3 regions of the Neobacillus sp. DFD-2R genome follow, and region 2 is predicted to be linked to each of the others. Evidence: riboswitches for the same ligand, from Rfam matches in the RefSeq annotation. Region 2 holds a riboswitch; each other region holds the start of a gene.

Region 1 (9,951 bases), 2.3 Mb from region 2:
TTTCCGGTTTATTTCATACAACTTACCTTCGACCATTCCGCCATCTTCCACAATATCCGCCCGGCCGCCATCATGAAACCTTATGGAATATCTTAGTGTATAGCCATTTAGAATGCCACGGCCTGCTATTTTTTGAAAAAGCTGATTCACATTCGCTAGTCTAAACCCGGCATCATCCAAACAGCTGCCATAGGCAAAATAAAGAATGGTTTCTTGCTCTAAGAGCCGATGTAGCTTCCAATCACACGATTGGATTGGTGTCTCTAGTAAATTTTCATTATGTTCCGTTATAGTATAAAGATAAGCATCTTTTTTTCCTGTATCATAAAAAATGATTTGTTTCTTCCGATCATAAAGGTTGTTTTTACCATGTTCCTCATATTCTTCTAACTCGTCAAGTTTTTGAAGCTGCTCATCCGTTACAAGGTACAATTCACCGTAAACCATGTTTGTTGTTGATCCCTTCATAGCCGGATAGCCGAGTCCCGTATCAAAAAGGCTTCCGTTTGTCCAGGCTTGCTCAGCCACCCGTGTTGCATCCTGTAACAGCCCATGATATTTTTCATGTTTTCTTAAGGTTCCGTAAACAAACACGTAATGCATTTTGTGCATCCTGATCACTCCATTCAGAAATTGAAATTCTTCCTATTTAAGATTACTGCGGAGTCCGAAATAATCCCGCCTGATATAAAAGCTAGTGAATAAGAACCTGTTTTTTCAACAATCATGCCTGTTATCACCCGCAAGAGATCTCCGCCATGAGCGTTCCCAAAGCCAAAAATAAAAAGTGAGCAACTCCTAAATGGAGACTGCTCAACAACATAACCGTCGGATGGCAATTATTGAATCTGTAAGCTTACATCATCGACAAAAAAATCAGTTGGATTACTGGAATCGTTCGTGCCTTTAAAAGCAATTTGGATGGTTTGGCCCTTGTAATTCAGCAAATTGAAGCTGCGCTGCACCCAACCGGTTGCCGTACCGTCGTTTAGAGTTAACAAGGTTGCCAATACTGAACCACTCGTGTTACGAATTTGCGAATATAAGTAATCGTAAGGATGACTCGTTTCTGTGGTGGATACATAGGTCCAGAATGTAAGTGTCGCATTGGTTGCAGTTGAGGGAATCGTCACAGTCTGATAGATTAGATCGACGGCATTGTTGTAACCGCCCAGATACGCTGAGGAGCTCCCTGTATGCGGTCTGGTCGTATCAATCAGCTGGTACCCTCCTGAGCTCGATTCGGTCCATGGCGATTGACCGTTTTCAAAACCACCGTTTTGAATCAGCTGGATAATGTTGCCCCCACCCCCTGTTCCGCCGGAAGAACCGTTAATATCACGAATTAAGTTATACGCATCCGGTGTACCGATACCGGATGCCATATCATAACCGGACGTCGCAGGATAGTAAAGATTGCTTCCACTTGTAATATCGTGGTACGCCGGATAGACCTGCGTAGTGTTAAATGCTTTATACAATGTTAGGTTAGCCTGTCCGAGAACCCCTTTACCAAACGCTTGTGCATATTGATTATTTAAAGCGGTCAGGGCAGCCCACAAGGGAGCGGCAGCTGATGTTCCGCCGACTGTTGTCCAGGATCCTGAGCTGTAGATTGAGTATCCTGTGTTTGGATCTGCATCTGCCGAAACATCCGGGACTTGGCGCTTCCCGTTTGAATAGCTATTTTGTACACCCGGACCTGCTTGGAATGAAGGCATGGTGTAGACTGTAGAGATACCACCGCCACCGCCTGTTCGGTTAGTGCTGTTGCTCCAAACCGATTCGGAGCTGTAGGAGGAGCCGCTAAGGTTAAGGTGAGTACCGCCCACACCTGTAACATACGGATCGTTCGCAGGGCTATCGACAGACAAGGTAGAATTACCCGAGTCGTAAGCACCGTTATCACCGGAAGCAGCAAATATACTTTGCCCCTGTGCTGCGTTTTGCTGGAAAATGGTGTGTAAGCTATTCATCGTGGTACTCGAAGCTTGCTGCTCGCTGATCCCCCAGCTGACTGAGATCGATTTCGCTATGTTATCAGAAGCAATTTTTTGATACGTATCAATTAAGCCTCGATCCGTATTTGGCCCTTCATATACCTTAACTTGCGCTTTCGGAGCAACGGCATGAATAACTTCAATATCCAGTTCAACCTCGATCTCACCTTGCCCGGCAGCTCCATTATAACCGTCTACATACACGGTTGTTGGTGTCGGACTTCCGAGTCCGTAGTAATTGTCGTAGGTGCTGATATTTGAAGCCTTGTAACCGTCAAGTTCCATCAACGCTACGGTTTGCCCTGATCCTGTGTATCCGGCGCTTGCCAAAGGGCTGGCATCATATGCACCTTTTAATTCATTAGGTGTATACCCACCGGCCGGGCCGCTGCCGACTTTAGGTGTAACACTCGAATGCTTTTGTTTGTCGATGGCCGAAATTTGTCTGACTTTTGGATGTGTGTAGTGTGCTTCATTATTCAAACCTGCAATATCCGTAATAATACCTGATAATTCGGTCGGGATTGTAGGAGTCTGTTCATTTGAAAAATAGATTTGGCCTTGTGGGTTTTGGTAGTCATTAATCGTTACCGCAAACGCATCTTCCAATTGTCCCGTTGTACCGCTTGCTGTAACAAACGCATTATTGGCTGCTACACTTTCAACTTTTAACCCTTTACTTGTTAGAAAACTTTTTACATTGTTAACCGTGGTGTCTGTCGGTCCATATTGCGTTTTGAATTCCTCGGTTGAAAGAAAATGTTTGTAGTTGGGGGAAGATGGGTCATTCAGACTAGAGATAAAGGCATCTAATTTATCATTATCTCTTAATTGCAGGCCGACCGTTACTGTTACACCGGTATTGCGTTTGGTATGACCAATCTTTTTTCCGTGTTTCGCAGCCATTGGAGCGGCCCCTGATAATTTAACGGTTTTGGGCGTATCAGCATAGCTTGTACTTCCCGATATGTACAGCATTAAACTCATCATGGATACCACAGTAGTAATGAATAATTTTCTCCTCTTCATCCCTTCACCCCTCTATTATTCCAAACAAAAAATCTGCCACAGCGGCAGACTTAGGCAACCTAAAGTGGCGGCTCGACTGCCATGAAATTGACTGTTTTCAGTCATTCGTTAGGCTCGTAGCTTTGCGTCACCATTTTTCAATGGCTTTGCCTTTTCTATTTGGAATCTTGTATATGTTACTATATTTAATATATTAATCGAGAATGGCGAAAACTGTAAACAGCATTATTGTATGAAATATGAAAATTTCATTCGACAGTAGCTCCCGAAAAATCTTTAACTTTTCAATCATGTAACAAGAAAAACACCTTCTTTGATTCATCCTTATTAAAAGAATCAAGTGAAGGTGTTTTTCTTTGATTTTTGCAATTATTTTATTGTAAATGCAGGAATAAAAATTATTAAATAAATCGGAAGTTATGAAGCACCAGTCTAATCCTAAGCCTTCTCTAGCCTTTCTCTTTTTTTAAGCAAAAGTGAAAGCATCAGGAGCGTTAAGATAATCGCTGACACTAAATAAAGTGTTAATGCCACCATATCTGTTCTTAGTAAATGGTAGTCTCCGGTCGAGATAATGGCGCGAAAGCTATGTATCAGCTATTAAACATTTACAATAAATTTACAATTACCTTATACAGACTAAATACTAAACTTATATTATAATGTTATTAAATCAATTCCAGAAGGAGTTGTATTCATGCTAGAGTGGTTAACTCGTTTAGTTATTATGACAACCCTGTGCACTCTACTATGTCCTTAAACATTTAAAAGAATCTTTTTTGTCCTTTCAGCGTCCATTGGATGCTTTTTTTATTGTTTTTATCCAACCTAAATGGCCTCACCCGTTAACTGACCAACTGCATAAGCCAGGTTAGTTAGAAATTGTATTCGTATTTTTTCGTCATACAGAAAATGATCATAAAAAATTTCATTCTCGAGAATGGAGTATATGTTCGAAATATCTTCCTCTAATTTTTTCTTTTGATTCTTCGCTAGATAGTCTGATATTTGTCTTTCATAGTATTCGACAGTTCCATACAAAAAAGTCACTAATCCTCGTCCCTTCGATCAACCTAACGTAGTATTTTCCCAGAACTTCTTTATTAACAAAGATGCTTTTTACACGTAGTCAAGATGATAATAAAATGCTGAAGGACAAATCTCAACATATTCCAACAATTTTAATCAAAACGTTAAATTCGTTATGTTTGAAAATAATTTTTAATAAAAATTAAATAATCTAGTAAAACTGTAAAGTTTTATCTATGATACATTGAATTTAGTATTGTTTAAAATTAGGAAACCACGAAATACAGAGTGAGTTGAGCATATGTTAAATGTTAAAGAAGTCACGGAACAACTTCGAATAGAGGGTATAACAGATAGCGAAAATACAGTCATACGTTGGATTTTGGAAGGAAAAATAAAAGCTAAAAGGACCAAGCATTTAAATATTGACTACATAATCAATCCTGGAGATTTAGCGACGTTTATAGTAGAAAAGAAGATTGAGAAAAAGAGCAAACAATTCGGTGTTGATTTTCAACAATGGGAAAAAACGTTCGATGACAATCAAAAATTAAAAGAAGAAATCGAAGAATTAAAAAGTTCGATTCGGATTGAACAGGCCAAAGTCCGTTCATTAAAAAGAATGCTTCAAGCAGAATATGCTCTCGCAAATCCAAACCCTATTACTTATAATTCTTTATTAGGGTTAGAGGCTTCAGCGGACCAAGAATTGATAAAGAAAGAGTTTAAAAAACTACTTAAAGCCCTTCATCCTGATCGGGGTGGAGATGAACGACTTTTTAAAGTGTTTTATGAGCATTACAAAATGTCAAATTAAGGTAACAAGAGGATTGAGTTCTTTTGGTGATCTTACTTGAGAAGCTGCTGCTAATGCTTTGGGACCATTCTTTCTACAAATAATTCAATCCTCTGCCGGTTTCCCGTCGTTATTTGCAGTAAAAAGGATAGATATTGCTATTCCTAAAATAATCTGGAGAGAAATGTAGATAAGTTTTTTACGGTGCTGGCAGGAAAAAATCAACTCTTACTAAAAATATTAAAGGAGACGCTAACAGATGTCTAACGAATAAGTTGAAAGGTGGTCATTGTCCGTGAGCATGGAATTAACCCTACAACAAATCGTCGAAGGTATACCTAAGTCCTTATTAAATGCATCTGATAGAGATTTGGAAGGATTCCAAAAAATCCTCGAAGAAACAATTAAATTACGGGAAGCTCATAGAAATTTACAAAAAATGGTTAAAAACTTCTCTTCCTCTGCGATTCAGCGATCTTAAATCTTGAATTAGTAAAATGGAAATGGGAAGGTGAAAATTACCTTCCCATTTCCATTTAATAAATTTTTTCACAAAGATTTAAGGTTAGGCAACAATCACTTTTTTGTTTGAATAGGTTTTATATACAAATAAACCTAAACATCCGGCAAATGAAAAATAACTTAATAGTCTATATAACACAACTCCGCCAAATTGATCAAGAATCATCCCACCGCCTAATGATCCGATAATCCCTGAAAGGCCGAAGAATGCAGATATGAAAAACAACTGACCGGTGGCACGAAATTCAGCAGGAAATAAGCCAGTGGCATACTGGAACGTACATAAATAAAAAACACCAAATGTAATCCCATGTATCGCCTGAAGAAGGATGACTTCAGAGGGAGTATCCGCAAATGAAAATAACAACCATCTAAAGCCGTATAATCCTGAAGCAATTACAATATAGGTCATTTCGTTAAAAAATCGGAGCCAAAATGAACTAAACAAAAAGACAACGGCTTCTGCTGCAACAGCAACAAACCATGATAAACCTATTAATGATTCATTCCCACCCAGCTGCTTTATATAAATTCCCGAAAAAATATCATTTGCCCGATGTGTAATCGTTACAAACATAATCATGACTAAGAATAAAATAAATCTAGGTTGAAAAATAACTTGAAGGGCTCCCTTTATATTGATTGGATCTTTGGTTGCGTTTACATCTGCGACTTTAAAACAAAACACAAAAGCGATCAATGAAACTACCAAATATGGATAAATCAAATGGTTAACTCCAATCCGTAACAGGATTTGTCCGCCTATTAATGATGTTAGTGCAAAACCAATTGACCCCCACATTCTTATTCTGCCAAACGAAGTTCCGACCAGTTGTGATGTGTTTAACGCTAAGCTGTCCCCCAATGCCCCGACTGGCGACATAAACGAAAAAAAGATCGCGCACAGTAGTAAGAGCATCCAAAATGAATTCACTTGAAACAATAGAATGCTGCTAATCATTACACCTATTAAACAGATAATCATCACTTTTTTTATCGTTTTATACTTATCGCTGATATAACCCCAAAAAGGTTGTGACAACAGCGAAGAAAATGGTCCTACTGCCATTAACCAGCCGATTTTTGTTCCGGATAGGTTATGCCCTTGAAAATATATTGGTAGAAAAGTAGATATAACCGTTCCTGATGATTGAAAGAAAAAAAGAAAAATACTTAAATACATGAATGTCCGTTTATGCAGCACATTAATCCCTCTTTAGAAAATAATATTGTCAACCTTATGTATGAAGAAGTTCTTTTTATTTTAAACTAATACAATGGACCGAAAAGTACAAGTTACTTTTTCATGTGCATGTAATGTATTTGAATAAAAAATAGATTACTACAAATGATATATATCGGGTAAAAAGAAAAATATGATATCAATTATTTTTTTAGATGGGATGGTTATATTGGGACAGCAAATTGATTATCTTCTAGGACGGTTCGGATACTTTGGAATCATTTTGGCCTTAATAGGGGGAATTATTGGACTCCCGATACCTGATGAGGTTCTTCTTACATATGTCGGGTTTAACGTTTACATCGGAAAAATGGCGTATATCCCATCTTTAGTCAGTGCTTTTACGGGAGCGATTGGGGGCATTTCGCTTAGTTATTTTTTGGGAATTAAATTAGGGTTACCATTTTTAAAGAAATATGGTCCAAAATTGCATATTAATGAAGCAAAAATCAATAGAACCAAAAACCTATTTAGTAAAATAGGACCTTTTTTACTTATAATCGGGTACTTTATCCCCGGAGTCCGGCATATAACAGCTTATCTGGCCGGGATCAACAATTATTCCTATAAAAAATTTGCTTTATTTGCCTACACCGGAGCCCTAATATGGAGCTCAGCTTTTATTACCTTAGGAAAGGCACTTGGGGATAAATGGAGTAACGTCATCTATTATATTGAAAGGTATAGACTGTTTATTATTCCCTTGGTTGCTCTTGCTGTTATTGTTGGTGTTTTTGTTTTTTGGCGAAAAAGAAAAAGTGCTGCTGAAACGAAAGAGGCTTATGAATAACCCCCGTTTTATATCAAAGCCGAAGATTATTCTTCGGCTTTCAGGCTGTCGAAAAACCCTCGGCAGCCTCTTATTTTATTCGTTCACTTTAACAATCAACCGCGTTAATTCGTTATAATATATTAGTATATCGGTTACAACCTGTCTGTTGATTGGCGCTCCAGGCACTTCGCTTTCCGCAGGCGTGACGGGAAGCCTCCTCGTCGCTTCGCTCCTGCGGGGTCTCCCCTGCCCCGTACTCCCGCAGGAGTCTTCGTGCCTTCCGCGCCAATCAACAGAGTGTTTTCAATAAAGACCTTCAGTTCAACTAATAAATAAAAAAATAAGTCGATTTGGATTTAATGTAGAATCTGTAGCACTTGATTCAGGCTATCTCGCTAACCCTATTTGTAAGGGACTATCTGATCGTAACATTTTTGGAGTTATTGCTCATAGAAGGTTTCACCCTACTAATGGCTTATTCCCTAAATGGAAATTTACATATGATAAAAGAACGAGATATATACATTTGCCCTAATAATCAAGAATTAACATACAGAACAACAACCCGTGAAGGTAATAGAGAATAAAAGTCTGATTCGAAGAAATGTCAGAACTGCCCACTTCTATCCTAATGTACACGGTCAAAAAATAAGGTAAAAGTGGTAACACGAAATGTAGGGGAGGAGCACGAGAAAAAGGTAAGTTAAATCGCTTATCTAAATCGGCAAAAATGCTTTATAAATTTAGAAAGGAAAAAATTGAGCGAAGCTTCGCAGACTCAAAAGAGCTGCACGGGCTTCGCTACTGCCGGTTACGGGGATTGAAGAATGCAAGTGAACAGGCTCTTCTAACTGCAGCCTGCCAAAATATAAAAAAGATTGCAATACACTTAGCAAGGTTAGAAAAAGTGTGTTGCAATACTTTAGGTTGATTTGCCTCCCTGTTGATTGGAGCGGAGGGCACTCGACTCCTGCGGGATAGAGAGGTCACTGGAGACCCCGCAGGCGCCAAAAGTGCCGAGGAGGCTCCAGGACCTCCCCGCGGAAAGCGAGTGCCCGGAGCGGAAATCAACAGGCACATTAGCAGGGAGAATCAATAAATTTGGTATTTAGATTCTGACAAAATAAAAAATTGCAGAGAAAAATACCCTTTCTCGACAATCTGAAAGCCGAAGATTATTCTTCGGCTTTCTTACTTATTAGTTTTAAGATAGTGATTATTTAGTCACTCCATACTCAGTAATCTTTATTTTCACATTCGTTTTAATTGGCATTTCACGAAAATAAGCTTTATATTTATTGACAGTAAATGATCGGTCTTGGCTTTTTATGATATCCCCCAACCCAATTGGGTCTACATTTTGTTCTTGGATTGTAGCGATAATTTTTTTGTAATCTTTCGTGATTTGCTTTTTCATCTCCATTTCAAGGCTTTGGACTACTTTTTGATTATTTATCGTTCCTTTATATTCTCTTACCACCCCATCGATGGAGATATCTATGTTAACTTCGGGGACAGATCTTGAGGTGTCCACCGTATAATGCCTTTTAGAGCTCACATTCTCAACCACTGCTGAATGATGACCATTATGGATTGGAAAAATACCAGAATCAAAGTTTTCTACGAGCGTTTTAAACGCAAAGGTTTGCTTAAAAGGAATTTTTCCAACGTATTTATCGTCCTTAAATAAGGCAATCCCGTCTATTTTCACTTTTTTATTTTTCATCTTTAATAAGGGGAGAAACGGATCTCCCCCTTTTGAAAAATACATATACATCATTTGATGAAGATTTGTCTTAGGAATCGTTCCTATTTTGATGGATTTCTCCAATAAACTTGAATAGTAGAGACCGGTGTCTGTTGTTTGAAATTTTTTAGTGATAAAATCTTTTGCATTGCCTTCAACTACAGCAAGGAGCACCCGGGAACCTACACTTGGTTCTCGATTGAGATAATCAATAAAATTATAAATTCCATGCTCCGCCAGCTCTTTACTGTACAATGCAACTTCCAACTTTCCGCTAAATAATGGTTTATCTGCTTCGGAATCAAGTTTTGCCCGATTCTCCCGAATTAGACTGGAAACGTCTGAAAACGTTTGAGTTGAGATCGTTTTATCCGGTTTAAATACAGGTATTGAAACCGTTCCCCTGACATAAAGGTCATCTACGTAATCATAACCAACAGCCGTAACGAGATCGATATCATCAATGATTTTTTCTTCAGATGTACATCCTGCTAATAAAAGCATGAAAACAATAGTAAAAAATCTTAATGGAAGTTTTTTCATTTATTTTTTTTCACCTTGCTGTAAATAAATTGGCTGATAAAGATAAACGGAATGTAACCGAAAAAGACAAAATATCCTGAATAAGAAAGTGAATCTTTTAATAGTTGTATTTGGCTGTGTGTTTTAAAAAACGGAACAACAATTAATGTAACTAAAAGCGAAAACAACAGGGCTTTTCGCTGCTTTACTCCTAAAATTTGTTTTGCCCCTCTCATAAATGCCCAATAAGCTAATGTAATGTTCGGAAGGATCACTAAAGCCCAGGAGCTA
Region 2 (9,951 bases):
TAACTAATGGCGTAAGGCCCAATTCTTCTGCCTTTTGCTTGCTCATAATAACTAATGCTGCTGCTCCGTCATTAAGCCCTGGAGCGTTACCTGCTGTTACAGTTCCGTCCTTTTTAAATGCAGAGCGCAGCTTCGCTAATATTTCTACAGTGGTACCTTTTCTAGGAACCTCGTCTGTATCAAAAACGATCGGATCACCTTTACGCTGTGGAATAACAACCGGAACAATTTCATCTTTGAATTTTCCTGTTTCGATTGCTTCAACTGCTTTTTGCTGGCTCCATGCTGCAAACTCATCCTGCTGCTCTCTGGTCAGCTCATATTTCTCTGCAACGTTTTCACCTGTGATTCCCATATGGTAATCATTAAACGCACACCATAGACCATCACTGATCATGCTGTCGATTATTTTTTGATCTCCCATTTTAAAGCCATCGCGGGCATTTTTCAATAAGTATGGTGCCTGACTCATACTTTCCATTCCGCCTGCTACAACGATTTCAGCATCTCCTGCAAGGATCGCCTGCATGGCAAGATGAACGGCCTTCATACCAGAACCACAAACCTTATTAATTGTAAAGGCCGAAGACGTCACTGGAATACCTGATTTTATCTGTGCTTGACGAGCCGGATTTTGACCAACACCTGCTTGAAGAACGTTACCCATTATGACTTCGTCTACCTGCTCCAGTTTTACTCCTGCTTTTTCAAGTGCTTCTTTGATAGTGATTGCTCCCAGTTCAGTTGCAGATACATTTTTTAAACTTCCATTAAAATTTCCAATTGCTGTACGAACGGCACTTACAATTACAATCTCTTGACTCATATTCTTTACTCCTTTTTTTCTGCTTTTATAATTGTCTATTTTCATTGAATTTTGTTGTTTTATGTAGAATGTAAATAGGGTGAATAGAAAAATTAAAAAACTAGCCATTTATACTCTTGATCGGCCGGTGTATAAGCACCTTCTTTTGATCCATCTTAAGAAATGAAACCTCTGTAGGGGTTCCGAGATACGTAAAACTAGGTCATAATGATACAATATTTACCAATATGTTGATCTTTTATTAGGTACTTTTTTTATCTTCCTACTGATTTTTCACCACGAAGGATCATACACGTACTTAAAGCATGGGCAACTAATGAACCGCCTTCATCAAAAACATCGCACTTGATTAGCCCAATAGTCTTTCCTTTCTTTATAACCTCACCTTTTGCTGTAATTTTTTCATTCCAAATCGGTTTCAAATAATTAATTTTAAGTTCAACAGTAGTAAAGGTTTCATTCATTTCTAACAAACTTGAAAAGGCCACGCCCATTGCCATATCGGCTATATCACATAGTATTCCTCCATGGATTGTTCCCATAGGATTTGCATGTTTCTCCGTATTACACTCTAATTCAAAAACTGCTTTACCCTTTTCGATTTGTAACAACTCTGCACCAATTAACTTAGCGATAGGTGGTGGCGGAACCTCACGATTAATTATTTTTTTCATATTTAAAATTCTCTCGTTCATATAAAACCCCTCCAATAAAATGCAAACCGGTCTGTTTTTTTATTATACATTAAACCAAGTTATAGTTGTCAATATGATTTGAATATTCTAATAAAAAAAGGGATGATTTAAATTACATAAAAGGTTATACTTACATTAACAAGACCGTTCGGTTTGAAAATTCTAATGAAAATGAGGTTAAAAATGCGTAAAGGAGAACGAACAAAACAGATGATTATTGAAAAGGCCTCTGGGCTTCTAAATACCCAGGGATACTTGGCAACTTCCATTACAGATATTATGGAAAAGGCTGGTATGGAAAAAGGAGGGATTTATAATCACTTTAAGAGTAAACAAGAACTTTCTTTGAATGCATTTTCATTTTCTATTGAAACGATGTCCACAACCTTCCAAGAAGCAATTAGGAGCAAAAATACTTCTATCGAAAAATTGAACGCACTTCTTGAAGTCTTTTTGTTATTAGCAGAAGACAAGCCAATTCCTGGTGGCTGCCCAATTCTAAATGCAGCAATCGAGTCCGATGATGCGCACCCAGCCTTACGTGATGCGACTCGAGAAGCAATGAATGACCTTTATTCTATGATACTTCAAATTATTCGAACTGGGATAAGAAACAGTGAAATAATCTCCACAATAGATTCGGAAACATTCACAACAATTTTTATATCTACAATTGAAGGATCTCTTATGATGACAAAGCTTTATAACGACACCATTTATATAAATCGAGCCATTGGCTTTTTAAAAGACTATCTAGCTAAGTTTGAAACTAGAGACAAGAATTAAAAAGGTAACAAGAACATAAAAAATTTAAGATCAACTACTTAAATGTATAGGAGGTATAATCAATGAGTACAGCTATTGAGAATGAAGTCATTTATAAAGCAAAGCTTGCAAAAGAAGCAAGTTTAGAAATGCAAAATAAAACAACTGAAGAAAAAAATACAGCACTATTAGCAATTGCAGAGCAATTACTAATAGATCAAGCGTTTATACTAAAAGAAAATGCAAAAGACATTAAATATGGTCATAAATTAGGGTTATCTGAGTCCATAATCGATCGTCTTATGCTGAATCCAGAACGGGTTAAAGCCATGAGTGATGCAATTCATTTAGTAATTAATTTGCCCGATCCAATAGGAGAAGAATTGGAACGCATAAATAAGGATAATGGACTGATTATTAATAAGCGACGTGTGCCACTCGGTGTCCTCGGTATGATTTATGAAGCCCGTCCGAATGTAACCATTGATGCAGCTACGCTGTCTTTAAAAACAGGAAATACAGTTCTACTGCGTGGCTCTAGTTCAGCAAAACACTCCAATATGGCTTTAGTTACGTCTATACATCAAGCATTGAAACGTGTGCAATTCCCTCAAAATGCGGTACTTTTAATCGAGGATACGTCACGCGAAACTGCTAAAACATTATTTAACTTAACAGAGTATTTGGACCTTTTAATTCCTCGTGGAGGCAAAGATTTAATTGATTTAGTGGTACGTGAAGCAAGTGTGCCTGTTATTGAAACAGGGGCTGGTAACTGCCATGTTTTTGTTGATGCAACCGCAAAATACGATATTGTAAGACCAATCGTACTAAATGCTAAAACTCATCGTCCATCAGTATGTAATGCGATTGAAAGTTTATTAATCCATGATGAATTCTTTAATAATTATGGGAAAGAACTACTTGAAACGGTATCAATTGCTGGAGTTAAAATTTATGGAGATGAAAAAGTTTGTAAAGTATTTCCAACAGCCCTCAAAGCAACAAAGGAACATTATGCAAAAGAATTTTCAGATTTAATCATCAGTGTAAAAACTGTAAATAGTGTTGAAGAAGCCATTGCTCATATTAATCAATATGGTACAAAACATTCCGAGTGTATTGTGTCGGAAACGCCAAAGAATGTTGAACAATTCTTAAATGGTATTGATGCAGCAGTTGTCTATCATAATGCCTCAACACGCTTTACAGATGGCTTTGAATTTGGATATGGTGCCGAAATTGGCATTTCAACACAAAAGCTACATGTAAGAGGACCAATGGGGTTACCAGCTTTAACGACGACAAAATATTATGTCAATGGAGACGGACAAATTCGACTTTAATTAGTCACAATGTTATTTAAAATTTCTTTAAATATCTTATAGATTGTTACGATGTTATCTAGAATAAAGTAAATTGAAAAGATAAAAATAGCCAAAAGGCATCTAAGGGAAAAACCTTGATGCCTTTTTAATACCCATTAAAAAGGTGAAAACATATGAATAGATTAATCTCTATCTCTATGTTTTGTGTGTGGTAGTGTCTGCTGCTTTTCTTGTTATTAGGGTATCACATGCCCATCAAGTGAAGTTAAAATCATACCCTCAAAATGAAAAAACGCTATGCTTATCGTAAGAAGTTTACGAGAAAGGATGGCGTTTTGATGAATCCTATCATTTCAAATGAACTAAATCTTTTCGCACAAGAGCTACAATACTTTTTATCTCCAGTAGTCCTACAAGATATCGCCAAACAAGTTGGCTTTGTACAGCGATCTAGTAAGTATCAAGCAAACGAACTTATTGCCCTTTGCGTATGGCTCAGTCAAGAAATCGCTGGCACCTCACTTATACAATTGTGTAGTCAGTTAGAAGCTTCCACTGGGGTACTGATGAGCTCAGAAGGGTTGAATCAACGCTTTAATCCAGCAGCTGTCGCATTTCTTCGAGAGGTCTTTACTTCTCTTCTCACACAAAAACTCTGTTCAAATCAATCGCTTTCTGCACACATGATCTCTACTTTCAATCGTCTCCGTATTTTAGATGCGACAGTGTTTCAACTGCCTGATCATTTCGCCACTGACTATCAAGGTTCAGGTGGGAGTAGTAATACAGCAGGCGTGAAAATCCAATTGGAATATGATTTACTGAGTGGTCAATTTCTTAACGTGCAGCTTGGACCAGGAAAGAATAATGATAAAACATACGGTACCACCTGCCTTGAAACCGTAGAGGCGGGCGATTTGTGTTTACGTGATCTTGGTTACTTCGATTTAGGAGACTTACAAGCCATTCATGATAAAGAGGCTTACTATATCTCGCGGTTGAAGCTGAATACACGCATATATACCAAGAACCCTGATCCAGAATATTTCAAAAATGGCACGTTAAAAAAGCAAACAGAATACATCCAACTTGATATGACACAAATGATGTCTGGTCTAACCCCTGGTGAGACGATCGAAATCCCCGAGGCATATATTGGCCAAAATCAGAAGCTTCCAGCACGTGTAATTATCCATCGTTTAACCGACGATCAAACGCAAACACGGCTGAAAAACCAAGCGATACGTGAAAAGAAGAAAGGTATTGTCATGAAGGATAAAAGTAAACATTTAATGGGCATGAATGTATATATCACGAACACGTTGCTAGAAGAAGTACCGACGAATTTCGTGCATTCATTGTATTCACTTCGTTGGCAGATTGAGATTTTGTTTAAAACGTGGAAGTCATTCTTTGAAATTGATGAATGAGAATATTAAAAGAGAACGCCTAGAGTGCCATTTATATGGACAACTCATTGGAATTCTCCTCTGTTCTTCTACGATGTTTCAAATGCGACAGCTTCTACTTGAAAAGAAAAAGCAGGAGTTGAGTGAATACAAAGCGATTTATATGATTAAAGATTACTTTCCGTTACTGTTTCAAGCGATAGCAGTTGGCCCAGAAGAACTTTTGAAAATTCTGCATCGCCTTTATCAGCTACTCAAAAAGAACGGTCGTAAATGTCATCGATATAAGAAGATGACCGTATTTGATATTCTAGGTGTTGTGTATGAAACGACGGTGAAGCATAGACAAGCTGCTTAGCAAAAAAATCGCGTTTTAATAGGCTTCTTTGGCATGCCTACTTTTCCATCACTCGCTAGTTTTGAAACAAGGATCATTTCGTATCTAGTAATTTACTTTGTTAGCTTGATGGGCATGGGGTACCACCAGCAAAACGCGGAATGTCGGCTGTACCCCATATTAAATTATGACTACTAGAAACGGATTTTATGATATTTGAAGGACTTGACTTAACAGAATGGAACTAGATGTAAATCCGATTTTATCTTAGCTCTGAAAATATTTATCTATGATGCTTTTCATTTGTTGCGGATCAATCACAATTTCATCGTTCTTTGCCTTTAAAATATCATCGTACATACTTTCTCCAACCCCTTGGAGCTGCAGGTAATGCAATTGTTTGTTAGGATCGAGATTTTTCACCGAAAGGCCCAGACTTATCATATCTGACGTTGACATATTGGTCCCGATCATATATTTTGATACGGAATTGACCAGTGCAGGCAGTTTTGGAATATTACCCGGACTTAAAGCTTCTTTTGCAATCCCTTTTAATGCCTCCAACTGAAGCTGCTGCCGTCCATAATCCCCATTTGCAAGGGAATGGCGCTCACGGGCAAGAGCTAATACCATTTTACCGTCAAAGAAATGGGGACCGGCATTAATGACCTGATTGTTTATTTTCACATCCGTTGGTACATTCATTTGGATACCGCCCATTGCATCTACCATCGATTGAAGACCCTCAAAATTGGTTTCAACATAATAATTTATCGGCACTCCCGTTAATTCACTAACTGCTTGAACCGCCTGTTCTATCCCTTGCTTAGGCCCTTTGTTGGCCTGCAAAATATACTGGACACTCGTTAATTTTGTATAGCCATATCCATCTAAATGAACACGAGTATCACGAGGAATACTTACCGCATTGATTTCATTTTTCCCCAAATCAACATGGACCAGCATCATGGTGTCGGAATGACCAATCGTTTCACCCGGTCTTTCATCTGATCCCATTATTAAAATGTTTAATCCGGGAGCATTCGTATAGGTTTGCTGTTTTGTCTGGTTTTTCCGGTTTGTCTGGTTTGTTTTCCCTGTTGTATCTGTCTTCCCGGTAGAAACAACAGGTATGGTTTTAAAGTGATTCATTGGCTGAAGCTGATTGTATTCAAATACTAGGGCCGCGACTGTAATAATGATAATTCCTAAAAAACTGTAGCCAATAACTTTCCATTTGCGCTTCTTTTTCATAATACCTCCGCCTTGTTTTACCATTTTTTAATTCAAAGATTCATAATATTTAATATTTTACCACCATTTGGAGTAACTGTCAGGAGCTTCAAAGAATGAGAAGGCTAAGAGGTTAATTTAGAAAATAGGCTTTTGCTTTATTAATCATGTCGTATTTTAATAATATCTATATCTCTTTATATTAATTTCGAAATCGCAGTTACATGGAAATTAAAAAATACTGCAACTACCTGCAGCATTTTTTTATTCTTGTATATTTAATCTGTAAAAAAATCAATAAACTCTATTCCACCGTTTACGGATATGACAGTAGATGATTCAGTACGCTTTCTCTTTAAAAAATGCTTCTATTTGCTCGTCGCCTCTTTTGGCAGCAAACATTAGGCTCATTGTAAAAAGCATGGCGATAGAGCCGACAACCACACCTGCGATAAAAATAAACATAGGTTCCCTCCAATTATATGTTTCATAATTCGCAGGAAGGTAATCATATTCGGCACCTGGCTGGCGTAGTTTATTCAAACCTTAGCCCCTATAGTTTTGCGCCTCCATTTTTCAATGGGTTTGCCCTTTCGTACGAACTATATAATTTATTCATATTATACCATCATTTTCCGGCAAAAACAGCACTTTTCAACTATGTAATATATAGATTAAGAGACTAAACAACTAGAGTTTTTTGAGATTAAAAAATTTAGTAGGAATATGTATTTATGACAATTATACTTAAAAAAGCCATTTTTTGATGATTTTCAACTTTTATACCTGTATAATAAATAAAGCCACATAAAGGGCACCGTCACCTAGGTGATGACGCAAAGCTATAGGGGCCTCTGTCAAATTTATAAGGCCAGCCAGCTACCATCAAACAGCAAAAGGGGAAATTTGATGTCAAACTATTGGCTTACACCTGAAGAAGTAGTTCAAAAGAAAAAGAGGAACAAAATCCTTCTTTATGTTTCAATAATGGTTGGGACGATCGTACTAAGTGCCTTGTTCACTTATCTAGCACATACTATATAATGAATGAGGGTCCTATTTACAGCTAGGATCCTTTTTTATTGTTTTGATTAGGGTACACCTAAATGAGATTTATTTTTCCATTATATTTCGTAGTGCACGGTCAATATTATTTTTCCCTAATTCACGTACCGCAGTCCAATAAAGGGCTACTTTTGCAGTTGACCACATATCTTCATTTACAATTAGTTCTGCTACACTCTTAGAAGTGAAATTCTTAAAAATAAGTAAGGTGTTTTCCCATTTACCCGAAGTCCCTCTACTTCTGATCTCCTGAATTTCTCTAGCTGTTTGGGGAACATGAGCATATCCGATCATATTCCATTGGTAAAAGTCCAAATCAATTCCATAACCCAAAAATTTGATTATATCTCTATTAATAATAATCCCCAGTTCTTCATTTGCTCCACGAACAGCTGTATTATATAAATCCGGACCATCATTAATACTGTGACGGTCCAATAATGGATGGACTCCTTCAACCACACTGATATCCATTTCACTACCTCTTGCACCGCTAACTTCTGTCCGTTGAGTCAGAATAATATTTTCATCAGATGTAATAACGACTAATCCAATCCCAAATCCATTAGCTAATATTGGTTGTACCTTCTCTAATTGCCTATAGGGAATATATTCTTCTCCTATTGTTTTACCTGAATTTAACTTTCTGGTTAACTGCATGTTCGTAGCCAGGAATGAGTAATAATCTGTTTTATAGAAATTAAATAAAACGGTCATATCTTCTTTATCTTCTGTTCTACTAGGTATGTATTTAGCTAATCCGTACAAAGGACCGTTCCACTTGTATTCTAAGCCATTTACCTCTTTTCCTTTTTCCTGTTCAGCAATTTCCCTTTTTATTGTCTCTAGCTCAACCGGCAGTGGAATCTCATCATGAATAACTCTACATTCTATATTTTCCGGTTTAAAATCAGACTGTCCGTCTCCATCAATCACATAAAAATGGGTTGAGGTATTTCCAATTGTAAAAGGATGAGACATAAAATCATTTTTCTCACTAAAAAGGCGCTTATACCTTCGTTTTATATTACTCTTTAAGTTTCTTAATCCATCATCAAATACTACACTCAAAAAAAGTCCTACAATGCCACCAACAAAAGCAGACAGCATTTCCCCCTTAATGGAATGTACTATTCCCTTTATCGTTTCCAACATGTTGTCACTCCTAATGAAATACTAAAGCGGGCCAACCATTTCCTCTCAATGCTTCAAAAAGAATATCATTCTAGCATTTTATATTGTATTTCTATGTTCAAAAATTAATAAGAATTAAACATAAAAGTAAAGACTATAGGTATAAAATACTAGCTTATATATAGTTATACCATAACCCTAACAACTTCATAAGGAAATTATGACATCAATCAAGATAATACTATCAATACATAATACCTGCTAGTATTGTGGCATCATTTGTTTAACTAAATCCTTACATTATCCGAGCAGTTCCAACAAATAAACCATTTGATCAAACGTTTGATTAAATTTGCTACCAACCTTTATTTATTAAGGATTGCACTCTCTAGTCATAAAAAAATTTGTCATTTATTGTTCACAGAAATTATCGAAATATAACGATTCTTAAGTACTCTCGTTCGTGGCCCCAAGTCGCTATTAATAGTTTACTATTCTTGAAAGTTCAGGCGGTGACAAGCACAGGAAAATGAACAGTTTTACTAAATTCATAATTCCGACATAATTCTTCAATTCTATTTCTTCATCAAACGTTTGATTAAATTTACTTTTAGCTTTGATTTAATAAGGTTTTAAACGCTAAATCTATAAATAAAATGTCGTTTAACGGGAGCGATATATATCGGACTGTGACAAAAATTGTAGACTGAAGTACATAGTAAAAAATACCTACTTATTATTTAATATACACGAAAGGAACACTCTCCCATATTTTCAATATCATTTCCACTAAATAAACAGTTACAATTCAGCAACAGAGTTACTAATTATTGATAAGAACAGTTAAAGAATAAACAAATATTAGTCACTGTACGATTGTCAACGGTATTTCTATTTTAATATTAATCCAGGAAATCAGGCAGTGCAAAAAAATTTACCCAAGTCAACTTTTGTAGATTACAGTCCGTGGTAGAAATTGGTACCCCATTATCTAATGGTCTTAAAAAGGAGAATTTCCTTGAAAAAAGAGACCATGTATATTGGAGAAATACTAAAGAGATTAAGGTTTTCTAAGCAACTTAGCCAAGAGGAACTAGCTTTCCGCAGCGGCTTAGATCGGACAACTGTAAGTTATATTGAAACAAATGTCCAAGCACCA
Region 3 (9,951 bases), 1.3 Mb from region 2:
TGCATTTCATCCTGGCTTGACATGAATCGTCACCTTCCCATTTACTTTATTGATTCTGATTGATTTGATTCTCTTCGTTCATTAACGGACGTTTATTGAGTATTAAGTTAATGATGCCTTGTTGAGTTGCATCAATAAGTTTGATTGAATCCTCCGGCTTTACCTCAAGTGTTACCGAACTGAATTCTTTATAAGGCTCCTTTGTATTTTCGGGAGTTAACATTTGTCTGCCCACCGCTAAAACCCTTACTTTTTTTAATAAAATACTAGATTGCGAATGAACTTGATTGGAAGTGTCTTTTGTTATTTTTGTAAAAACAACATCTACTTGATCTTCCGGTTCAATAAGATTTGTAACAGACTGGTTCAGGTTAACTCCCACAGAAATTGCACGAAATCCTTCCCGAACTTTACGGGAAACATAGACCCCTTCCTCTTGCTCGCTAACGAGACGATGTGAAAGAATAGGTTCCCCTTTTTCAAGCACCGAGGAGGCCAGCTTACCTTCTGCTTCTGTAAAACTTTTTATTGTTTCCGGCAGAACATTTTTGGCGGGCATTTGTACCATTTCCAACTTTTTCGAACTAATTTTTTCATTTTTATCGATTCTCTCTTTTGCAACCACCACTTCGACTGTCCGGACTGTTGCAGCCTTTTGGGTATTAAATTGTTTCATATATTGAAAAAATAAAACCGTAGTCACAATCCCCATGATGATTGATAAGATCAAGACCATTTTCGCTTTCAAATTCTGCTCACCTACTCCGTTAAACGTATGCTGTATGCCCCTCTATCTACACTTCCTTCGACATAAGAACCATTTCCCGTCCTTTTTATAAAAACTCCTGTGATAGAAGTATCTGTCGAGCTCATCGGATTTGTAATATAAAAATAAGCAAAACCCGTTATTTGTACGCTTTTCAATTGATTAGAAGAAATACTATATGGCTTATAGACCGGTACTAGCAAAATTCTTGAACAATTGCGAAGGCTGTAATCCCCCGGTGGCTGTGTACAGCCATTAACCCTTAAATTAATCGCACTCCTTGTATCCCCGGCAATATTTCCTGTTTGTGTATTAATAATATCTCCAATTTTAAGCTCATTCTGATATCCGTAGGTTAGATTGTCTGAATATGTTGCTGCCCCCGTCCCGCCAAGTGCTAATATACCAAAATTCCCAGATGTAACGTCTGAAGAAGTTACCTTTAATTGATACGATTTGTAATATTCTAATGTAATACTTTGATCAATTCCCAAGGGTGCTGCTCCGATTGAACTTCCTATTGCTTGCAAACCTGCTGCTGCATGAGCTGTTACATCCATTTTGTTAAACCCAAAAAGGCTAGCAAATGTAAGCTTCACATGTTTCATTAAAGTGATTTTCACATTATTACCCATATTTATTTCCAGATTTGTCAATGAAGCAGATTCCTTATGGGCAGTTAAAATGTCAGTCACAACGGTTGTTACTTTTTGATTGGTGTTGGTAAGTTCCTGTGCACCTGAAAGAACTGCCGCGTTGGCCGTTTTTTGCAGCTGGCTTTTTGTCATATACACTAAGCCGCCATCAATGGCGAGCCCCGCCATTCCCATTAAACATACAAGGGTAAGGGCTGCTAAAACGAGGATATTTCCGTTTTCTTCCTTCATTATTTTTTTAAAAAATTGAAGCATCTTTCTCCCCCTCATTCCACGCGAATGGTGGAACTTGTCTGAATGGTAAAAGAAGAAGGGAATAGCTTTGAAATTAATGGTGTAAAAAACTGATAGGGATAGGTTAGCGTTACTGTGACGTAGTCCCCGGAATTCCTGTTCGTATCAGTTGGACTAACACTTACCTGTAGCTTTGTCGTATCACCAAGGTGAACGTATTGATGGGCAAATGTTGAAATATCTTGGTCTTTTTCCCCTAATCCTGCTAATCTTACTGTTTCCTGGGCGGCCATTTGTAAATGTGCATATGAATAGAGCACTCTGCCAAAATCAAGAATCCCTGCTAAGATCAAGAAAAAAACAGGGAGTAAGAGTGCTGTTTCAACAAGGGATTGGCCGCGTTCATCCTTTTTCATATTGGAAAGCCTCCAATACGAAATACCTGATAGAGTGCACCTGCAGCAATGGCAACCCCATATGGATAAGTTGTTTTCATTGCCTCTGAATCAGGTAGAATCGGAATTCTGTTTCCATTAAGAAGACCATGTAGAAAATAAATAATCTGCTTCATCCTCCTTTTAAACCCCTTATGAAATAAAAGGACAAGGATTGCGATAATTCCGCCTGCCAAAGCCATATAAAAGGAGGTCATTAATACAAACCCGGCTCCTTTAATCCCTCCAATAACAGCCAAAAGCTTTACATCCCCGGCACCCATTCCTCCAAGGAGATAAGGGATTAATAATATTCCGAGACCGACACATGTGCCAAGAAATGCCTCCAGAAATCCATGCAACCCACCGGTAATAGCATGTAAAATCCAAGCTGCTAATAAAAAAGGAAGCAAAATGGAATTATAGATTTTCCGTTCCCTAAGGTCTGTTATCACGCATATAAGAACGAGTAAAACTAAGAGATAATTACTCCACATCCTGCTCCGCCTTTCTTCATGGACACTTTAAACCGACTTATTTTATAGAAAAAAGCCTCACGTTTGCTTCGAACGCAAGGCTATATTTAGACATTATTTTATAAACTGCTATCTATTTACCAGCATTCGCCAAGGCTGTAGTAACATCTGTAAACATTTGAGCGATTTGGGCTTTTAGTAATGCAAGTGTTGCAACAACTGCAACAGCAATTACTCCTAACACTAAACCATACTCAGTCATACCTTGTCCTTGTTCTTCAGTTAATAAAGCCTTCATTTTTTTCATCATGTGTAAAAACCCCTTTTTATTTTATAGTTAAATAGTTTCCGATTTTCGTATCCGTTTTCCGAATAGTTCCTGCAGGCAGTTCTAAAACGGAGTATGCTCTTTTTTGATACTTACCGACTGTTGCAGGCTTTATCGTTTCGTCCAGGCCTACAATTTCTAAGTCCTTGCTTAAGTAAAGAACATCGATCGAATAATTCATGAAGTATGTGTGAATGGATTGGCAGGGTTGGATTAGCAAGCCGTGTCCTTCCGGTAAACTTTTTGTAAACATCAGCCCTTTTAATCTTTTAAAAAAGGTATTTGCAGATGATACATGGTTTGCCAGTTCCGCTCCGTTTGTTTGGTTCACGACTATCAATGATTTTCACCCCCATACAATTAAAATAACCCCGCCTTTACCGAAAGGGGGGGGTCAACAGACATAGTTATATTTATCTAGATAAGAACTACAAATCTAGACAAAAAACACCTATGATAAAACACCCTGATCTTTCGGTAACTGGCTGGCTTAGTGCAGTTGCACCTTAGCCCCTGTAGCTTTGCGTCACTGATTTTCATCAGTTTTGCCTTTATCGAGATTCAGTGTTTTTATTATTCCGACTGATCTCTTAATCAAATAATAATCCCTTTTACCTTTATCGAATATCCTACTAATTTATCATTTGCTGTCGAATATAATAGGAAATTAGAACTATTTTGTTTTTCGACCCTTAAAAACAGCGACCTTGATTCGTATATAGAATATTCTTCCTTATCGAGCGGAAGAAATCATACCATTCCTCACCTAAGATTTTATTGGGCGGATCATTCACATTACATCCGCCCATACATAAGATGTAAGAGATAAAATGAAAAAGGGGTGGTTGATTATGCCGGCAATTGTTGGAGTTGCACAAGTCATAACTCTTGGGAGCAGTTCTATTTTCCATATTGGTGACGTCTACAAAATCATGCCATTCTCCACGGCGAAGACTTTTTCCGGGGCTGGTTCCTTTAACACAGGTGAAAGTTTAAATGTCCGAAATGATTTAAGTTCAACCAATACATCGGATCCGGATGTTATTGATTCTGCAAATATCCTTAATGCTTGACGAATGGGTGGTTTTAATAAATGAATTTTTATATCCAGCAGTCCATTCAAATTAATTTTATAAAAATCGGCGGGATTACCAATTCCTCTGTTCTGCAAATTGGCAGTGCCGGGATTATCAAACCTGCTGCATATTTATATAATACCGGCGGATTTACAAAACCCGCTCCCACAGCAAAAAAAGCAGCTGCAGCTCAGCCCTCTTCATTATTGGCACCATCAGTTCCATTACAAGCTGCAGTCCGCAGTGGAGGAAAATTAGGTGCTACAAAAAGTTAAAAGATATGGACAGTAAGGAGATTCCAAACGGTGAGGTGATTGAATGTATCAGGATTATTCTCAATATCTTCAATGGTTACAAATGTGTATTCAAGCACAGGAGCAGAGAATCGTTACTTTAGAAACAACCATACAAAAAATGCGGGAAGAACTAAAGCAAATGAAAGAAAAGCCAGCCATACATGTCGGCACGATTGAGTATAAATTTGATCAATTGAAGGTGGAAACACTAGAAGGTACATTAAATATTGGTTTAAATCCTTCCGATCTATCAGGAATCGAAGACTTTGCTGTACAAAATCAATCATTAAACACCCCATTATCTCCAAAAGAACAAATGCAGCGTTCGATGAAAATCGAAGAAACAATGTACATGTATTTAGAAACTGAATTACCGCAACTAATTGAGGATACCCAAACCAAACTAAATATACAACCAAATGAATCTTATTTATCTTTTATTAAACAAGATATTATAAAACAGCTTCCTAGCAGGATTGAATATCATCTCAAATCAGATACCACCCAAGACCGTTCAGGGAAAAAGAAAGTTACGGATGACGAAACCGTCATTGAACAATTAAAGCAAGAAATACAAAATGGAGTATTTGTATTTTTAAATAATTTGCCTGATAATGTGAAAGGAATGAACTCAGAGTGAATTTTGAAGTCTATAACAGAGACCTTACCGTGGAAACCATTAAAATCATTGGGGTATCAAGCTCCTCGTTAGTTATGGTGGGTGATACACACTCCATTCAGCTGGCATCTACATTTGATACACCTGCAGAATCCTTAATCGTCGGCCCCTTTGTACCATTAACATCGGAAAGGGCCTGATCATGTTTCAGCGCACTTCTTGTGTGGATGATATACTCATAAAAGTCGCATCATTTTCATCCACTATACAGCTTGGTGATTCTTGTATCATAAATGGATTTTCTAGGGCTATGGCTGTTCAAAGGGAAGCTGAAATTGAATTTGGAGATGAGGGGAATTTTTCCATCTATCCCGTATTTAGCGAGCCGATTCCTTTTCAGCCAATAACGGAAGCTTTATCATATACTCCCCGAAATTTGAATCCAATTATTAAAGTAAATAATATTGGGATTATCGGGATTTCTTCGGCATCCATTTTACATGTCGGAAACAGTCAACACGTTTCAATGGAGGCGAGGATTAAGCATATACGACAGCTTCTTCCTCATGATGAAGAACAAGGACAGGGATAAAAGCATATGGTACCTTAAAGAACCAGGCAATTAGTTTATGGAAAAGGATGTTTGTTATGCCAGCGATTATTGGCCCTGTACAAATCGTAAACGTGGGCGGGGGAATTGTCCATTTTGGTGATGCCGTATATATTTCTCCAAAGAATAGTTCCAAGACATATTCCGGCTCGGGTGCATTCAATACCGGGGGATTTATCATTGCAAACAACGGAATAAGCGGAACGAATGTTTTAGATACTGATCTGATTGACCAGCCTATTGCAGGTAATAACTAAAAAAATGACATAGCCATCAATAATGGTCTATGTCATTTTTGTTATTCTTTTTCCAGTCTCAAAATATGGGCGCCATCAAAGAAAAATAAATACCTTTCATCTACTTTTCTTTTCCAGATTTTTTCGATGGCTTTTGTATATAAATCTATTTGCATTCTGTATCGATCTTCCAGAATTGGCTTTGCCTGTTCAAAGCCGCCCTTAAAACGGTCTGTGATTCCATCCGACTTATAATCAACTAAGACAAGCCCGTTTTCATCTTCAAAAACGCAGTCAATAACCCCTTGGATAAAAATGGATTCATCTTCATCTTTCCATGTTGGATAGACTTCATTTGCCGGCATTGAAAGGGTAAAAGGAATTTCTCTGTTGATCACTTTTGCATTAGAAAGTCTTTTCCCTATCTCTGTCGTAAAGAATTGAACGATCCATTTTGCATTAATGACTTCCGCTTGCTCAGGGGTTAATAGTTCATTGTTAACCATCATGTGTACCAGAGCCTCAAGCGATTCTACAGTAACAGGATATGTCAAATCCACATGCTGCATCACCATATGCATAGCAGTACCCCGTTCAGCAGGACTCAAAGACTTTTCCTGCATAAACTTAGGCCGTTTTAGAATAGATTTTTTAAATTTCCGAATGAGGTCGGTACCACTTTGTTCATCAGATATTTCACGCTGACGTTTTAATTCTGAAACAGATTGTTTGGACCGATGCGCCGCAGCATCCGGAAAGGAATATTCCCATGAAAGGCGGACGTTGATTTCATCCTTATATGCGGATTCAATAGGTACCGGTTCTGCCTTTTGTACCTTTTCAATAAAGTGGTCCTCTTTTATTTCCTGGTCAATCGCTTGTTTTTTTATAGATTCAGCATCCATTACGGTAATTTTCCATGATGAAGAATGACCGGTTATTTCCTCCGGAATCTCTGTGATTTCCGTTGTCCTTAATACACTGCAGTCTTGATGCCGGATTATAGCAGGTCCAATCCAATCCAGAAAGCTAGTTGCAGAAGCCCGTTCATAATCTTTTATCAGCCATTCTGTATTGGAGGTGACTTCATTCCACTGGTCAATTGTTTTATCGGCATCCTTTAATGTTGCAATAAGGTAAAGCTTTTCTTTTGCCCGTGTTAAGGCTACATAAAGGACCCGCATTTCCTCTGCTAGCATTTCCATCTTCTTTTTCCGCTTAAAGGCAAGCTGCGGTAATGATGGATAAGCAATTCTTTTCTCGGCATTGACATATTTTGCAGCAAATCCGTATTCTTTATCAAGCATAAATGAGCCGCGAATATCGGTCATATTAAAGGATTTTGCTAACCCGGCAATAAATACGACAGGAAATTCGAGCCCCTTACTACTATGGATTGTCATAATCCTAACTACATCCTCTTGCTCACCTAGCGCACGTGCGGCCCCAAGATCATCGCCTCTTTCGGTCATTCTCTCAATAAAGCGCAAAAACCGGAATAAGCCTCGAAAAGATGTTTGTTCATATTGCCGTGCCCGATCGTATAATGCTCTTAAATTGGCTTGACGCTGCTTTCCCCCGGGTAACCCGCCAACAAAATCATAAAACTTTGTTTCCCGGTATAGTTCCCAAATTAGCTCCGACAGTGAACCTTGTCGTGCCATCATTCGCCAATCCTTTAGGGAGTCATAAAATCGGCGTACATTTTCATAAAAGGGATCTGTGCTTTCTGCTGTATTACTGCGACAAAAAGCGGAAACAGCATCCCAAAAGGAACCCCTTTTTTGATGGATACGAATTTTAGCCAGTTCTTCCTCATTTAGTCCAACGATTGGTGAACGTAATACAGAAGCTAACGGAATATCCTGAAACGGGTTATCGATAACACGCAGTAATGACATCATGACCGCAACTTCTGTCGCTTCAAAATATCCTGTTGATAAGTTGGCATAAATAGGAATTCCTTGTTGTTTGAACTCTTCGATGATTTGTGGAGCCCATGTCATCGACCGAAGTAAAATAACAACATCCCGGTACATTAACTGTCTGTTCGATTTTGTTTTTGTATTGTATACATGCGTTTTTGCTGCAACCAATTCCTTTATCTTTGCAGCCATTACCCTCGCTTCGAGTTGGGATTTTTCTAAATCAACAGGATCAAACTCATCTAAATTTGTTACCGTCTCTGATTCAGTTTCCGCAGCTGAGTCCGGACTATCATTATTTTGATCAATCAGCAACAGCTCAACAGGATAGGGCGCATCCTCAGGGTATGGCGCGCCTGCTCGCAATTCAGCCGCTTCATCATACTCTATTTCCCCGACCTTAACGCCCATGATTTGTTTGAACAAATAATTAGTAGCATCAAGTACTTCTTTACGACTGCGGAAATTTCGAGCCAGGTCGATTCTTAAACCTGACATTTCACCATCCGGCTTGAAGCGATTATACTTTCCTAAAAATAAATTCGGCTCCGCCAAACGGAAACGATATATGGATTGCTTCACATCGCCCACCATAAACAGGTTCCCGGTTACCTCATCTTCGTGTGTAACAAGCTTTAGGATGGTCTCCTGAACCATATTCGTATCTTGATATTCATCAACAAATACCTCTTTAAAATGACTGCGGAATGATAATGTTGCTTCCGAGGGAAGAAATTCTCCATTTGAATCGGTCCCTGATGTCAGTATTCCAAGGCAGTAATGCTCCAAATCAGCATAGTCTACGAGCCCTTTATCTCTTTTCGCTTTTTCAAACCTGTCCGAAAAATCTTTGACAAGTTGAACAAGGGTTTCAATTAACGGGCGCATCTCTTCCATATCACCTAAAAAGCTTTCCGGCTTTCTTAAAAAAAGTTCATCTTTAATGCTTTTTATTTTATCCTTAGCTTTATCACGCAATTTCTGGGCCTTTTCTGTAAGATTTTTATCATACTGATCCCCCTTTACCTGTTTTGCCCGAGAAAAAGACCAGGTTTGCATCGCCTGATAAAGTGTTGACCATGAATCCTTTTTGGCTAAAATTAGAGTATCAATGACATTTATATCCTCCAAAAAGTTTTCCGCTCTTGGAGCCGGTCCGCCTGGAAGCTTGGTAATTTCTAATCCCCTGATAATCATTTCCTTAGCTGCCACTAACTGAAGCTCAATATCAAAGCCAAGAGCCTGAATAAACGGTAGATCCTCCAGCTTAGTATTTGAATCCACTTCATACATTGAAACAATAGATTGCAGGTACTGCTCAGGTAATGGATTAGAGCTCGCAAAATCAAAGATTGAGCGGACAATATCCTGAAGAGCTGAATCACTCCGGTCGCTTGTAAAAGAATCAACTAGATTAAAAAATGGCTCATTGTCACCTTTTCCGTATTCCTCCTCAAACAACTCATCCAGTACTTCATCTCTGATTAATTGTGCCTCTGTTGTATCGGCAATTCGAAAACCGGGATCCACATCAATTAAATAATAATACTTGCGAATGACCTCCATACAAAAAGAGTGAAGTGTCGAAATGGATGCTTTATTTAGCAGACTTAGCTGTTTTCTTAAATGGCGGGATCCAGGGTCTTGATCAATCGCTTTTTCTAATGCCTCACCAATTCGATGGCGCATTTCTGCTGCCGAAGCATTCGTAAACGTCACTACTAATAATTCGTCGACATCGATTGGATCTTCTGCCGAAAGGATTTTTTGAATGATTCTTTCAACGAGGACGGCTGTTTTCCCGGATCCTGCAGCTGCCGCAACGAGAATATCTTTGTTATTGGCCATGATGGCTTTCCATTGATCTTCTGTCCATGTTACACCTTTTGGTTTTGGTGGAATCACAAAATTACTCATTTTCGGCGAGCTCCTTTCGAATTAATTCAAGTACCTGCTCATTCGTTTGCCGTGGCAAAATTCGATAATGATTGCTTTCTATCGATTCATCAAATTGACAAACTGATTTATATGAACAAAAGGTACAAGGTGTTTTATTTTTCAGCTTATAAGGAGCAATGTCTACATCCCCCTCAATAATGGCGTTCCCGGTTTTTTGATACAAATTCCGTACATACTCTCTTAGATTTTCAAATTCATTAATACTCGCAACCTTTGAACGTTTTGATAAGTTCCCGTCTTTATTAATTCCAGCTGAAATAATTTGTGAATCGCCTGACTCAAGCGATTGATCCATGAGCCTGATAACATTTTGGTCGCTTACCATTAACCCATTCA

Evidence for each region. Region 2 has a riboswitch for cyclic di-GMP ahead of AC3ANV_RS01440 (hypothetical protein). Riboswitches for the same ligand answer to the same signal wherever they lie in the genome.
Region 1: linked by a shared signal. The riboswitch ahead of AC3ANV_RS17415 (S53 family peptidase) and the one ahead of AC3ANV_RS01440 (hypothetical protein) in region 2 are both predicted to bind cyclic di-GMP.
Region 3: linked by a shared signal. The riboswitch ahead of AC3ANV_RS22225 (DUF192 domain-containing protein) and the one ahead of AC3ANV_RS01440 (hypothetical protein) in region 2 are both predicted to bind cyclic di-GMP.

Annotation. Positions count from the first base shown of each region.
Region 1 covers NZ_CM173228.1:3,481,931-3,491,881, forward strand. The annotation lists gene AC3ANV_RS17410 (gamma-glutamylcyclotransferase family protein) at 1-603, opposite strand, end outside; gene AC3ANV_RS17415 (S53 family peptidase) at 840-3,029, opposite strand; cyclic di-GMP riboswitch class I at 3,093-3,190, opposite strand; gene AC3ANV_RS17420 (hypothetical protein) at 3,858-4,079, opposite strand; gene AC3ANV_RS17425 (DnaJ domain-containing protein) at 4,360-4,875, shown strand; gene AC3ANV_RS17430 (hypothetical protein) at 5,150-5,335, shown strand; gene AC3ANV_RS17435 (MFS transporter) at 5,420-6,580, opposite strand; gene AC3ANV_RS17440 (DedA family protein) at 6,780-7,409, shown strand; partial or broken gene AC3ANV_RS17445 (transposase) at 7,732-8,322, shown strand; gene AC3ANV_RS17450 (Ger(x)C family spore germination protein) at 8,608-9,681, opposite strand; gene AC3ANV_RS17455 (GerAB/ArcD/ProY family transporter) at 9,678-9,951, opposite strand, start outside.
Region 2 covers NZ_CM173228.1:280,450-290,400, reverse strand. The annotation lists gene AC3ANV_RS01470 (acetyl-CoA C-acetyltransferase) at 1-826, opposite strand, end outside; gene AC3ANV_RS01465 (PaaI family thioesterase) at 1,081-1,521, opposite strand; gene AC3ANV_RS01460 (TetR/AcrR family transcriptional regulator) at 1,705-2,307, shown strand; gene AC3ANV_RS01455 (glutamate-5-semialdehyde dehydrogenase) at 2,370-3,632, shown strand; partial or broken gene AC3ANV_RS01450 (IS4 family transposase) at 3,953-5,381, shown strand; gene AC3ANV_RS01445 (LCP family protein) at 5,628-6,614, opposite strand; gene AC3ANV_RS01440 (hypothetical protein) at 6,933-7,136, opposite strand; cyclic di-GMP riboswitch class I at 7,107-7,193, opposite strand; cyclic di-GMP riboswitch class I at 7,397-7,480, shown strand; gene AC3ANV_RS01435 (hypothetical protein) at 7,503-7,637, shown strand; gene AC3ANV_RS01430 (NUDIX hydrolase) at 7,707-8,813, opposite strand; gene AC3ANV_RS01425 (helix-turn-helix domain-containing protein) at 9,811-9,951, shown strand, end outside.
Region 3 covers NZ_CM173228.1:4,435,575-4,445,525, forward strand. The annotation lists gene AC3ANV_RS22195 (CpaE/TadZ family protein) at 1-23, opposite strand, end outside; gene cpaB (Flp pilus assembly protein CpaB) at 47-748, opposite strand; gene AC3ANV_RS22205 (pilus assembly protein TadG-related protein) at 760-1,677, opposite strand; gene AC3ANV_RS22210 (TadE/TadG family type IV pilus assembly protein) at 1,689-2,072, opposite strand; gene AC3ANV_RS22215 (A24 family peptidase) at 2,069-2,587, opposite strand; gene AC3ANV_RS22220 (Flp family type IVb pilin) at 2,700-2,876, opposite strand; gene AC3ANV_RS22225 (DUF192 domain-containing protein) at 2,893-3,225, opposite strand; cyclic di-GMP riboswitch class I at 3,368-3,454, opposite strand; gene AC3ANV_RS22230 (spore germination protein) at 3,746-3,967, shown strand; gene AC3ANV_RS22235 (spore germination protein GerPB) at 3,988-4,245, shown strand; gene gerPC (spore germination protein GerPC) at 4,289-4,906, shown strand; gene AC3ANV_RS22245 (spore gernimation protein GerPD) at 4,903-5,085, shown strand; gene AC3ANV_RS22250 (spore germination protein GerPE) at 5,088-5,477, shown strand; gene AC3ANV_RS22255 (spore germination protein) at 5,534-5,752, shown strand; gene addA (helicase-exonuclease AddAB subunit AddA) at 5,794-9,573, opposite strand; gene addB (helicase-exonuclease AddAB subunit AddB) at 9,566-9,951, opposite strand, start outside.